DNA from 3 places in the Pseudomonas sp. GW821-FHT09E04 genome. Region 2 is predicted to be linked to each of the others. Evidence: predicted binding sites of a transcription regulator. Region 2 holds the regulator's gene; each other region holds the start of a gene.
The links. The regulator FliA, encoded in region 2, starts transcription of late flagellar genes. The targets are predictions, from matches to a motif close to CTAAAGTTTNNNNNNNNNNNGCCGNTAA.
Positions count from the first base shown of each region.

Region 1: a site for FliA is predicted at 2,474-2,501, ahead of AC07N4_RS21650 (methyl-accepting chemotaxis protein). Genes of this name have one in related genera too.
Region 3: a site for FliA is predicted at 1,463-1,490, ahead of AC07N4_RS01660 (methyl-accepting chemotaxis protein). Genes of this name have one in related genera too.

Region 1 covers NZ_JBWKOR010000005.1:658,043-662,455, reverse strand. Annotated here, with positions in the region: gene AC07N4_RS21665 (TonB-dependent siderophore receptor) at 1-705, opposite strand, end outside; gene AC07N4_RS21660 (FecR domain-containing protein) at 792-1,805, opposite strand; gene AC07N4_RS21655 (sigma-70 family RNA polymerase sigma factor) at 1,805-2,305, opposite strand; gene AC07N4_RS21650 (methyl-accepting chemotaxis protein) at 2,617-4,413, shown strand, end outside.
Region 2 covers NZ_JBWKOR010000002.1:106,464-110,876, forward strand. Annotated here, with positions in the region: gene AC07N4_RS06760 (chemotaxis protein CheA) at 1-365, opposite strand, end outside; gene AC07N4_RS06765 (protein phosphatase CheZ) at 419-1,207, opposite strand; gene AC07N4_RS06770 (chemotaxis response regulator CheY) at 1,225-1,596, opposite strand; gene fliA (RNA polymerase sigma factor FliA) at 1,764-2,504, opposite strand; gene fleN (flagellar synthesis regulator FleN) at 2,501-3,331, opposite strand; gene flhF (flagellar biosynthesis GTPase FlhF) at 3,445-4,413, opposite strand, start outside.
Region 3 covers NZ_JBWKOR010000001.1:342,610-347,022, reverse strand. Annotated here, with positions in the region: gene AC07N4_RS01675 (MmcQ/YjbR family DNA-binding protein) at 1-55, shown strand, start outside; gene AC07N4_RS01670 (DUF1294 domain-containing protein) at 58-486, opposite strand; gene AC07N4_RS01665 (undecaprenyl-diphosphate phosphatase) at 483-1,313, opposite strand; gene AC07N4_RS01660 (methyl-accepting chemotaxis protein) at 1,618-3,252, shown strand; gene pnuC (nicotinamide riboside transporter PnuC) at 3,335-3,898, shown strand; gene AC07N4_RS01650 (AAA family ATPase) at 3,895-4,413, shown strand, end outside.

The DNA.
Region 1 (4,413 bases), on a different contig from region 2:
CTTGAGGCCGTCGAGGTAGATGTTATCCACCGAGCCATCGTTGAAGCCGCGCATCGCCACGTAGTCGTAACGGTGCGTGGCGCCATAGGGGTTGGTCAGCACACCGGGGGTGTAGCGCATGGCCTGGGACACGGTTTGCGAGCCCTGATCGTCCATTTGCTCGCGGGTGACCACGGACACGCTTTGCGAAGTTTCCAGCAGCGCGGTACTGGTTTTGGTGGCGATCTGACTGTGCGTTGCGTTGTAGCCGTCCATGCTGCCCAGTGCGTTGCCGAGGGCAAAACCTTTGATGTCAGTGGTCGGCAGGGCCAGGGCTTCGGTTTCCGTGACGGAGCGCAACACATAGCTGCTGCCGTCCTGACTGACCGCCTCCAGCCCTGAGCCACCGAGCAGATGACTCAGTGCCTGATCGGTCGAATACTCGCCCTGTACGCCGGGTGATTGCCGGCCTTGAGTCTGCTGTGGGGTCATCGACAACGTGATGCCGGCCTGGCGCGCGAACTGGTTCAGCGCCTCGCCCAATGGCCCCGCGGCGATGTTGTAGCGATGGCTGCTGACCTCACTGCCGCTCGCCGCGACGCTCAGGTTCGGCAGCAGGCCGACGCCCAGTGCCGTGGAGAACAACGCGGCACGAACGGCGTGGCGCAGAAGGCCCGATTCGGCAGTGAAATTCAGAGGGTTCTTACAGGTAACGCGCGCAGTCATTGTAGGTTTCCGTTGCAAGTCGCGAAGGCTGAATTGAAGTGCTTACTGACTAAGCCGGCCTTGCCGCGAAAACCCGCCAAAAAATTTCAGACTGCTCGTTCCAGCGTGACCCACCAGCGGGTGCGATAGCGCAATTGCACCGGCAGCGTCTGCGGCAAAATTGCCAGCAACTTGTCGGTGTCATCGAGCCGGAACACGCCGGACAAGCGCAGATCCGCCACCTGCGGGGCGCAATTCAGGAAGCCCTGACGGTAGCGGCCAACCTCATTGAGGAAGTCGCCCAGGCGCATATTGCGCGTCACGATAAGCCCGTCGATCCAGGCGCCGGCATCCATGTCCAGCGGCGGAGCGGGACGCACTTGATGGTGGTCGATCAAATAACTCTGACCGGCAAGCACCTCGGTGGAAGCGCCATCGCTCGTCCGCGGCGAATGAATCGCGACCCGGCCACTGGTGACGCTCAGGCGCGTGCAATCACCTTCCTGACGCAGGATGAACCGCGCGTTGAACGGCTCATAACTGCCATGACGATTTTGCACTCGCAGCGGTCGATCAATCCCCGAACCTTCGTCGGCGCCGCCGCAGGTCACGATGATCTCGCCCCGGGTCAGTTTGATCAGCCGCTGTTGCGCGGTGTAATCGAGGTCCACGGCGCTGGCCGTGTTCAGTTCGATCCGCGTACCGTCGGGCAACTGGAATCCGCGGCGCTCGCCGGTGGCGGTAGCGTAATCGGCGCTCCACTGCTGCCAGGCTGACGTGTCTTTGGCCAGCCACGCGGCGGAGCCCATCAACAACGCACCGGACAGCAGCTTCAATGCCTGACGGCGACCCAGGCTCTGCGCACTGTTTTCCAGTGTGTTGAATGCCACTTGCGCACCCGGAACGGCGCGCAGATTTTGGGTCAGCTCACTTTGCAACGACTGCACCCGCTGCCAGGCCAGTTCGTGATCGTGGTGTTCGGCGCGCCACTGTTCGCATTGGTGGTTCAGACGCGGATTTCCGTGGTTATTACGCAGGCGCAGCAGCCAGTGGATCGCCTGTTTGACCACTTGTTGCGGTGGCTCGGCGCGGCGGGCGAGTGACACATTATCCACCGGCATCAGCTTTCGTACCGCAGCACGTAGCAGTGATACAGCGCATCGGCGACGTAGCGCTCCACCGAGCGCAAGGACAGGCCCATCTGCTCGGCGATCTGCTTGTGGGTCAAACCTTCGCACTGCGCCAGCAGAAACGCCTGACGTACTTTTGGCTTCAGTCCTTCAAGCATGCGGGCAATGCTTTCCAGCAACTCGATCACCAGTGCGCGGGATTCGGCGCTGGGTGTTTCGGCTTCCGGCAGGTGGGCGATGGTTTCCAGATACGCGCGTTCGATTTCTTCGCGCCGCCAATGGTCGATCACCAACCCACGAGCGATGGTGCGCAGAAACGCGCGGGGCGCCTTGAGTTCGAGACGTTCGGTGCGTTGCAGCAGACGCACGAAGGTGTCCTGGGCCAGATCCGCCGCATCGGCCGCATTGCCCAGCCGCGCGCGCAACCAGCCGTTGAGCCAGCTGTGATGACGACTGTAAAGCGCCTGTACTGCAAACTCAGGTGAGGACATGAACGCGACAGCCCGAACGTCACAAATGATAATTAGTCGCATTGTCATCAAGGGTTACAGAATTTGCAACCGGCGCTGCAAAACAGTCATCAAAAAATGACAGGCGAACGCTCTGGCACGCCGTTCGGCGGGAATCTGGCAGAAATGCCGTCCATTTCCTACAAAGCGCTAAGTTTTCTCCGAAGCGTGCCGACAGACTGGTGAGACATGCGTGCACCAAAGTAGAGCGGCCATCAGAACGCTGCCTGCGCTGTACATGGAATGTTGCATCCGGAACGCATCCCCACTTTTGGCATAAGAAGTCCCATGAAATGAATCTCAAGTTCAGCCATAAAATCCTGTTGGCCGCCTCGGGCGTCGTGGTCCTGGCGTTCGCGCTGTTCACTCTGTACAACGACTATCTGCAGCGAAACACCATTCGCCAGAACCTCCAGTCCTCCGTCCAGCAGGCCGGCGACCTGACCGCCAGCAGTGTGCAGAACTGGATGAGCGGGCGGATTCTGGTGCTGGAAAACCTCGCGCAGAACGTCGCCCATCAAGGCAAGAACGCCGACTTCCCTGGGCTGGTCGATCAACCGGCTTTCACCTCGAACTTCCAGTTCACCTACGTCGGCCAGGCCAACGGTGTGTTCACCCAGCGCCCTGACGCGAAGATGCCGGACGGCTACGACCCGCGTCAGCGTCCCTGGTACAAGCAGGCCGTGGCCGCTGACCAGACCATGCTGACCCCGCCTTACATGGCTGCCGTCGGCGGTCTGGTGGTGACCATCGCCATGCCAGTGAAAAAGAACGGCGAGCTGCTCGGTGTGGTGGGCGGTGACCTGAGCCTGGAAACCCTGGTGAAGATCATCAACTCGGTGGACTTCGGTGGCCTGGGCCACGCGTTCCTGGTCAGCGGTGACGGTCAGGTGATCGTCAGCCCGGACAAAGACCAGGTGATGAAGAACCTCAAGGACATCTACCCGAACGCTGATGTGCGTATCCAGAAGGGCAACCAGAACGTGGTGCTCAACGGTCAGGAGCGCATCCTGTCGTTCACCCCGGTCACCGGTCTGCCGAATGCCGAGTGGTACATCGGTCTGTCGATCGACCGCGACAAGGCCTACGCCGCACTTAGCCAGTTCCGTACTTCGGCACTGATCGCGATGTTCGTCGCAGTGGGCGCGATTGCGGTCTTCCTGAGCCTGTTGATCACCGTGCTGATGCGTCCGCTGATCACCATGGGCCGTGCGATGCAGGACATCGCCCAGGGCGAAGGCGATCTGACCCGTCGTCTGGTAGTGGAAAGCAAAGACGAGTTCGGCGAGCTGGGCAGTTCGTTCAACCAGTTCGTGGAGCGGATTCACGCCTCCATCTCCGAAGTGTCTTCCGCGACTCGCCACGTACACGACCTGTCGCAACGGGTGATGGCATCGTCCAACGCCTCGATCATCGGTTCCGACGAGCAAAGCGCGCGCACCAACAGCGTGGCTGCGGCGATCAATCAATTGGGTGCCGCCACCCAGGAAATCGCCCGCAACGCCGCCGATGCTTCGCAACACGCCAGCGGCGCGAGCGAGCAGGCCGATGACGGGCGTCAGGTGGTCGAGCAGACGATTCAGGCGATGACCGAGCTGTCACAAAAGATCAGCCTGTCGTGCACCCAGATCGAAACCCTGAATGCGAGCACCGACAACATCGGCCACATTCTCGATGTGATCAAAGGCATCTCCCAGCAGACCAACCTGCTGGCGCTCAACGCGGCCATCGAAGCGGCCCGTGCCGGTGAAGCCGGACGCGGTTTCGCGGTGGTGGCGGACGAGGTGCGCAACCTCGCTCACCGCACCCAGGAATCGGCGGAAGAGATCCACAAGATGATCACCTCGCTGCAGGTCGGCTCCCGTGAAGCGGTGACCACCATGAACGCCAGTCAGGCGTCCAGCGAAGAGAGCGTTGAAGTGGCGAACCAGGCCGGTCTGCGTCTGGTCAGCGTGACCCAGCGCATCGGCGAAATCGACGGCATGAACCAGTCGGTGGCAGCGGCTACCGAAGAGCAGACTGCGGTGGTGGAAACCCTCAACGTCGACGTCAACCAGATCAACCTGCTGAACCAGCAGAGCGTGGCCAAC
Region 2 (4,413 bases):
GCGGCCAGCAGTTCCGGCGTTGCGGCAGTAATCGGACTGCGATCGCGGACTTCGCTGAACATGCTGTTCACCGCGTCCAGCGCTTCGAGCACCACGTCCATCAGTTCTGCATCTACGCGACGCTCACCCTTGCGCAGGATGTCGAACACGTTTTCGGCGATGTGACAGCACTCCACCAGCTCATTGAGCTGAAGGAAGCCGGCGCCCCCTTTTACAGTGTGGAAACCGCGAAAAATTGCGTTGAGCAGATCTGCGTCATCCGGACGGCTTTCCAGCTCGACCAGTTGTTCGGACAGTTGCTCAAGAATCTCGCCGGCCTCAACCAGGAAATCCTGAAGGATCTCTTCATCGGCGCCGAAGCTCATTAGGGGGTGCTCCTACAGGTCTAAAAACCCAAAAAACCTATAATTCCAAAACTCTAGAATCCAAGGCTGGATAACAAATCGTCCACATCGTCCTGACCGGACACAACGTCTTCTCGTTTATCGGCATGAATCTGCGGACCTTCACCCTGCGAGAGATGTTTTTGTGGATCTTTTTCAGCGAGCATCGCCGCACGGTCATGTTCGATGCCCGCAAAGCGGTCCACCTGACTGGCCATGAGCACGAGTTTGAGCAGATTGCTTTCGACTTCGGTGACCAATTGGGTCACGCGCTTGATCACCTGACCTGTGAGGTCCTGGTAATCCTGGGCCAGCAGAATGTCGTTGAGGTTGCTCGACACCGCGCGGTTGTCCGCGCTGCTGCGTGCCAGAAAACCGTCGACCCGACGCGCCAGCTCGCGGAACTCTTCAGCCCCGACTTCACGGCGCATGAAACGTCCCCAGTCGGCACTCAACGCCTGGGCTTCGTCAGCCAGGCCATTGACCACCGGCGTGGCGCTTTCCACCAGGTCCATGGTGCGGTTGGCCGCCGCTTCGGTCAGCTTGACCACATAGCCCAGACGCTCGGTCGCATCAGTGATCTGCGACACTTCCTCGGCCTGCGGCATATGCGGGTCGATCTGGAAGTTGACGATTGCACTGTGCAGTTCGCGCGTGAGCTTGCCCACTTCCTGGTACAGGCCACGGTCACGGGTCTGATTGAGCTCATGGATCAGTTGCACAGCGTCGCCGAACCTGCCTTTTTCAAGGCTTTCGACCAGTTCGACCGCGTGTTTTTTCAGAGTCGACTCGAAGTCGCCCTGTGAAGATTCGTTATGCTCCATAGCTCCCCCGCGCGTCATCAGCCGATGCGTTCGAAAATCTTCTCGATTTTTTCTTTCAGCGCCTGAGCCGTGAAAGGTTTGACCACGTAGCCGTTAACGCCGGCCTGGGCCGCTTCGATGATCTGCTCGCGCTTGGCTTCAGCGGTCACCATCAGCACTGGCAGGTGCTTGAGTTTTTCATCGGCGCGCACGTGACGCAGCAGGTCGATACCGGTCATGCCAGGCATGTTCCAGTCGGTCACCAGAAAGTCGATGCTGCCGCTGTTGAGCACCGGAATGGCAGTGGTGCCATCGTCGGCTTCAACGGTGTTGGTGAACCCAAGGTCACGCAACAGGTTCTTGATGATCCGCCGCATCGTTGAGAAGTCATCAACGATGAGGATTTTCATGTCTTTGTTCAATTCGACCTCCAAGCAGTCTTAAACGCGCCCAGCACCTGGACGCGCCATTTCAATCAATCCGGCAAAGCACTCGATGACTGTCTGGAGCACAACAGAGCAAGACCGGTGCCGTTCACCACCGCACCAGCCTCGTTCGCAGCGTCCCCACACTGCCTTCAGCGCGCTCGCCACTCCCCCAAACGCCCCCGCAAGCGGGCCGCGCACTGGCTGTGTAACTGGCTGACCCGCGATTCACTGACGCCAAGGACTTCACCGATTTCCTTGAGGTTCAGCTCTTCGTCGTAGTACAGCGCCAACACCAGTCGCTCACGCTCCGGCAAATTGGCAATCGCGTCCGCCAACGCAGCCTGGAAGCGCTCATCTTCCAGATCGCGCGACGGCTCAAGATGAGCACTTGCGCCATCCTCGTGCAGCCCTTCGTGTTCGCCGTCCTGCAACAGGTCGTCGAAACTGAACAGTCGGCTGCCCAGGGTGTCGTTCAAAATCCCGTAGTAATCGTCGAGACTCAATTGGAGTTCGGCCGCAACCTCGTGATCTTTAGCGTCACGGCCGGTTTTAGCTTCAATCGAGCGAATCGCGTCGCTGACCATACGGGTGTTGCGGTGAACCGAGCGCGGTGCCCAGTCCCCCTTGCGTACTTCATCGAGCATGGCGCCGCGGATCCGGATGCCCGCGTACGTTTCGAAACTGGCGCCTTTGCTGGCGTCGTATTTGGTCGAGACTTCGAGCAGGCCGATCATTCCGGCCTGGATCAGGTCTTCGACCTGCACACTGGCCGGCAATCGCGCCAGCAAGTGGTAAGCAATGCGTTTGACCAGTGGCGCGTAACGCTCGATCAGCTCGTACTGCGCGTCACGTGCCGACTTCTTGTAGAAATTCATACCGCTGGCGGTCATAGCACAGGTCCTGCCGTTTGCTGCACGAGGCGCTCGACGAAAAATTCGAGGTGGCCGCGCGGATTGGCGGGCAGCGGCCAGGTGTCGACCTTTTGCGCGATCGCCTTGAACGCCAGTGCGCACTTGGAACGCGGGAAGGCTTCATAGACCGCACGCTGCTTCTGCACCGCCTTGCGCACGCTTTCGTCGTAAGGCACCGCACCGACGTATTGTAGGGCGACGTCGAGGAAGCGATCCGTGACCTTGGTCAACTTGGCGAACAGATTGCGACCTTCCTGCGGGCTCTGGGCCATGTTGGCCAGGACGCGGAAGCGGTTCATGCCGTAATCGCGGTTGAGCAGTTTGATCAGCGCGTAGGCGTCGGTGATCGAGGTCGGCTCGTCGCAGACCACCAGCAACACTTCTTGCGCCGCGCGAACGAAACTGACTACCGAGTCACCAATACCCGCAGCGGTGTCGATCACCAGTACGTCGAGATTGTCGCCGATGTCGCTGAACGCCTGAATCAGACCGGCATGCTGGGCCGGGCTCAGGTGAACCATGCTCTGCGTGCCGGAAGCGGCCGGCACGATGCGGATCCCGCCGGGGCCTTGCAACAGCACGTCGCGCAGCTCGCAGCGGCCCTCGATCACATCGGCCAGGGTACGTTTGGGCGTGAGGCCCAGCAGAACGTCGACGTTCGCCAGACCCAGGTCGGCGTCCAGCAGCATGACCCGACGGCCAAGCTCTGCCAGCGCCAGGGACAAGTTCACTGACACGTTAGTCTTGCCGACGCCACCTTTGCCGCCGGTCACCGCGATCACCTGTACGGGATGCATGCTGCCCATGTTATTTCTTTACCTTGTCTTGCATAGACGGAGGCCACATTACTGGCTGCGCGTTCACAACCGGAACAATGCATGGCAGACCATCGATGTAGGTACAAAAACTGTTCATTACCTCAGCCAACCTGCTTGGTGGGACTGTGGTAGATATCAGCGAACATGTCAGCCATGGCTTCTTCGCTGGGTTCTTCCTGCATTTGCACACTGACGGCGCGGCTGACCAATTGATGACGGCGCGGCAGATGCAGATCATCCGGAATCCGTGGGCCGTCGGTCAGGTAGGCGACCGGCAGTTCATGACTGATCGCCAGGCTCAGCACTTCGCCAAGGCTGGCCGTCTCATCCAGTTTAGTCAGGATGCACCCGGCGAGCCCGCAACGCTTGTAACTGTGATAAGCGGCGGTTAGAACCTGTTTCTGGCTGGTGGTTGCCAGTACCAGATAATTTTTCGACCGAATGCCACGACCGGCCAGGCTTTCCAGCTGCATGCGCAGTGCCGGATCGCTGGCCTGCAGGCCGGCGGTATCGATCAGCACCACGCGTTTGCGCAGCAGTGGATCCAGCGCCTGCACCAGGGACTGGCCCGGGTCGACGTGGGTCACCGACACATTGAGGATCCGGCCCAGGGTTTTCAACTGTTCCTGAGCACCGATGCGGAAGCTGTCCATGCTCACCAGCGCAATGTTCTGCGCGCCGTACTTGAGCACGTAACGGGCGGCCAGTTTGGCCAGGGTGGTGGTCTTGCCCATGCCGGCAGGACCGACCATGGCAATGATCCCGCCCTCTTCCAGCGGCTCGACTTCCGGGGTGGCGATCATCCGCGCCAGGTGCGCCAGCAACATGCGCCAGGCCTGACGAGGTTCTTCGATATCGCTGGTCAGCGCCAGCAGGTCGCGGGACAACGGGCCGGACAAGCCGATGCGTTGCAGACGACGATAAAGGTTCGCCTGAGCCGGACGGCTGCCTTGCAGCTGATTCCAGGCCAGAGTGCCGAGCTGCACTTCCATCAGCTCGCGCAGGCTGTTGAGTTCGAAACGCATCGAATCCAGCGCACGCGGATCAACGCCAGCGGCAGCCGGCGCAGG
Region 3 (4,413 bases), on a different contig from region 2:
CCAGTTGGTGGTGAGCAAGCTGCCGAAGAAAACCCAGGTGGGTTTGCTGCTGTAGCCCTAACCCAGCGCCAACAGGTTCGAGCCGAGGAACAACTGATCGATCCAGAACACCTGGTGCAGCGCGACAATCACCCAGAACAGAATCTGAAACGACACCTTGCGCGTCTTGTGCCGGAATACTTGCTGGGCGATCAACGCACCCGGCCAGCCGCCCGCCAGTTCCACGGCGTGCAGGACGTTCTCCGGGGTGCGCCAGGCCTCGGCGCGAGCTTTGCGCTTGTCGGCCCAGTACAGGAAGAACGCCAGCACGCTGACAATTCCGTAGGCCGTCAGCGGTACCAGTGAGATTCCGCGCAGCCACATCGACAGCGAACCGAACAGCGGCAACGCACAGACGATCAGCAACACCATCAGCTTCAACTTCAGATGCTGGATGCTGCCACCGGAAGGACCGCGATCCGGCCGGCGCGCGCGGGAGTCACTCATGCCTTGGCCGCCGCCCAGTCCACCCAGCCGAATTGCCAGGTCGCCAGAATCAACAGGCCGAAAACGATCCGGTACCAGGCGAAGGCCGCGTAGCTGTGGCTGGCGATGAACTTCAGCAAGCCGCGAACAGCGATCATGGCGAAAATGAACGCCGTGACAAAACCGATGGCAAACACCGGGAAGTCAGCCGGCACGAACAGCTGGCGGTACTTGTAGCCCGAGTACACCGCCGCACCGACCATGGTCGGCATCGCCAGGAAGAACGAGAACTCGGTGGCGGTCTTGCGTGACAGGCCGAACAACAGGCCGCCGATGATGGTCGAGCCGGAGCGCGAGGTGCCCGGGATCATCGCCAGGCATTGGGCAAAGCCGACCTTCAGTGCATCTTTCCAGGTGATCTCGTCCACGGTTTCGGCGTGCACTTCATGCTGCCGACGCTCGGCCCACAACATGATGATGCCGCCCACCACCAGCGCCGTCGCCACGGTGACCGGGTTGAACAGGTACTTGTGAATCAGATCGGCAAAGATCACGCCCAGCACCACGGCGGGCAGGAAGGCGATCAGCAGGTTGGCGGTAAAGCGTCGCGCACTCGGCTGAGTCGGCAAACCGATGACCACGTCGAGAATCTTGCGGCGAAACTCCCAGACCACCGCGAGAATCGCGCCGAGCTGGATGATGATGTTGAACGCCATGGCGCGTTCGCCACCGAAGTTCAGCAGGTCGGCGACAATGATCTGGTGTCCGGTACTGGAAATGGGCAAAAACTCCGTCAGCCCTTCTACAACTCCAAGAATCAGTGCCTGCAAGGCGGTCCAAAGATCCATCAATCCCCCAAAGAGCGATGCTCAGCGGCATGCCCCGATAGTATTTTTTTACGTTCACTGCGTTCAGCGTAGCTGTTTGTTGCTGTACCGATTCCGCGCGCAAAGGATCCACACGAAACAGTCAAAATTCCGTGAAATGGCAACTTGGGTTCAGGTTTTCACGCGCGGGGCCGAAATCCTATCAGACAAGCCGTAATAGCGCTGCCGCGTTCTACGACTTGGGTCGCGTATGCCCGGCCATGGAAACGTGGTTGGATGCTGGCGGTGATTTATTACAAGAAAAAGAAATCGGAGTGACAGCGTTATGAACAGCTTGCGCAGTGTGTCGATCAGCCGACGCTTGTGGCTCATCTTGATTGTGGCGGTGGTCATGCTGCTGACCCTGGGCCTGTTGATGCTCAAGCAGATCCACGATGACCTGTATCACGCCAAGGCCCAGAAAACCCAGCATGTGGTGCAGACCGCCAGCGGTTTGCTGACCTATTACCAGGGCCTGGAAGCGGCCGGAACCCTGACCCGCGACGCCGCCCAGAAGCAGGCACTGACCGCGATTCGCGGCCTGCGTTATGACCAGAACGATTACTTCTGGATCAACGACCTCACACCCGTGATGGTCATGCACCCGACCAATCCCAAGCTTGAAGGCCAGAACCTCTCGGCGATCCGCGATCCGGACGGTTTTGCGGTGTTCAACGAGATGGTTGCCATCGCCAAGTCCAAGGGCGCCGGCATGGTCGACTACCGTTGGCCGAAACCCGGTGCCAGTGAACCGGTGGCCAAGACCTCCTACGTGAAACTGTTCGAGCCATGGGGCTGGGTACTGGGTTCCGGCGTGTACGTCGACGATGTACAGGCCGAGTTTCAGGGCCAGGTGATCAAGGCTTCCGTCGTCGGCCTGGTGATCGCACTGATCATGGGCGTGCTGGTGATCCTGATTGCCCGCAGCATCGTCCGCCCGTTGCAGGAAACCGTGAACGCCATGGCCAACATCGCCAGCGGCGAAAGCGACCTGACCCGCAGCCTCGACACCCACGGTCAGGACGAAGTCACGCAGTTGGCGCATCACTTCAATGCCTTCACCGCCAAGCTGCGCCGGGTGATCGGCGATTTGCAGGTGTCGGCCAGCGCGCTGGGCCAGTCCTCCACTGAACTGGGCAATGACGCGAACCAGGCTCAGCAGCGCAGCCAGCAACAGTCGCAGCAGATGGAACTGGTGGCGACCGCCATCAATGAAGTCACTTACGGCGTGCAGGATGTGGCGAAGAACGCCGAGCATGCCGCCAACGAAATGCGCGATGCCGAGGCTCAGGCGCAACAGGGCCAGATCAACATCGACGGCAGCCTGCAACAGATCGACAAACTGTCCGGCACCATCGATCAGGCGGTCGAGGTGATTCGTACGCTGGCGACCGAAAGCACGCAGATCGGCAGCGTTCTGGAGGTAATCCGCTCGATTGCCGAACAGACCAATCTGCTGGCGCTCAACGCGGCCATCGAAGCCGCCCGCGCCGGCGAACAGGGGCGAGGTTTTGCGGTGGTGGCCGATGAGGTCCGCCTGCTGGCGCAACGCACGCAGAAATCCACGGCGGAAATCCAGTCGATGATCGAGCGTCTGCAAAACCATTCCGAAGCCGCCGTGAAAGTGATCGGTGACAGCAGCAAGGCTTCACAACTGACCATCGAGCAGGCCGGACTGGCCGGTGCGAGCCTGAATGCCATCGGCCAGGCGCTGCGCAACCTCAACGGCCTGAACGCGTCGATCGCCAGTGCGACCCTGCAACAGGCGCACGTGGTCGAGGACATCAACCAGAACGTCACCCAGGCCGCCGGCCTGTCCCACAGCACCGCAATGGCCGCTGAGCAGTCGAGTGCCGCCAGTGTGCGGCTGGGCCAGTTGAGCGAGCAGTTGAACGGATTGCTGCGCCAGTTCCGCGTCTGACGTTGTTGCCCTGTGGGAGGCTCACTCCCACAGGTTTTTGGGTACAATCCGCCCCCTCTTTTATTCCCTCCAAGGATCTTGCATGTCCGGGCTCGAACTGTTTGCCGCCGCCCTCGGTGTGATCGCCGTCTGGCTGACGGTCAAACAGAATCCCTGGTGCTGGCCGATCGGGCTGGTCATGGTGTTGCTCTACAGCTGGGTCTTCTTCGAGGTGAAGCTGTATTCGGACATGTTGCTGCAGGTGGTTTACGCCGCCCTGCAAGTCTACGGCTGGTGGCAATGGACCCGGGCCGGGACGATGCATGACGGCCGTCAGGTCAGCCGGCTCGACACGCCTTCAATCCTCAAAGGGCTGGCCATCGGCAGCGTCGGCAGTCTGCTGCTGGGCGCCGCCATGGCGCACTGGACCGATGCCGCGCAACCCTGGCTCGACGCCGTACTGACCGGTTTCAGCCTCGTCGCGCAATTCTGGATGGCCCACAAGCGCCTGCAATGCTGGGCATTGTGGTTCGTGCTGGATGTGATCTTCGTCGGCCTGTTCCTTTATAAGGCGCTTTACCTCACCGCTGCGTTGTACGCCTTGTTCACCCTGATCGCGGTGCTGGGCTGGCGGGAATGGCGCGCCGATCCGGCGTTGCGCACATGAAAGTCGTCGTCCTCACCGGGCCGGAGTCCAGCGGCAAGAGCTGGCTGGCGGCCGGTCTTCAGCAACAGTTCGGCGGCCTGCAGGTGGACGAGTACGTGCGCTGGTTCATCGAGCAGAATCCACGGGACACCTGCCTCGCCGATATCCCCGAGATCGCTCGCGGCCAGTTGCTATGGGAAGACGACGCACGAGCGCAACAACCGCCGCTGCTGATCCTCGACACGCACCTGCTGAGCAATATGCTGTGGAGCCAGACATTGTTCGGCGAGTGCCCGGCCTGGTTGGAAACAGAGCTTTTGGCCCGCCATTACGACCTGCACCTGTTGCTCTCCCCGGAGCAGATCGACTGGACTGACGATGGCCAACGCTGCCAGCCGCAACTGAGTGAACGACTGGCGTTCTACAACGCCACAAAGGCCTGGCTGGAGCAGCATCGCCAACCGGTCCGGATCATTCAGGGCGACTGGGCCGCACGGCAGATTCAAGCTTTCGACGCCGTGCGAAACCTGCTGCAA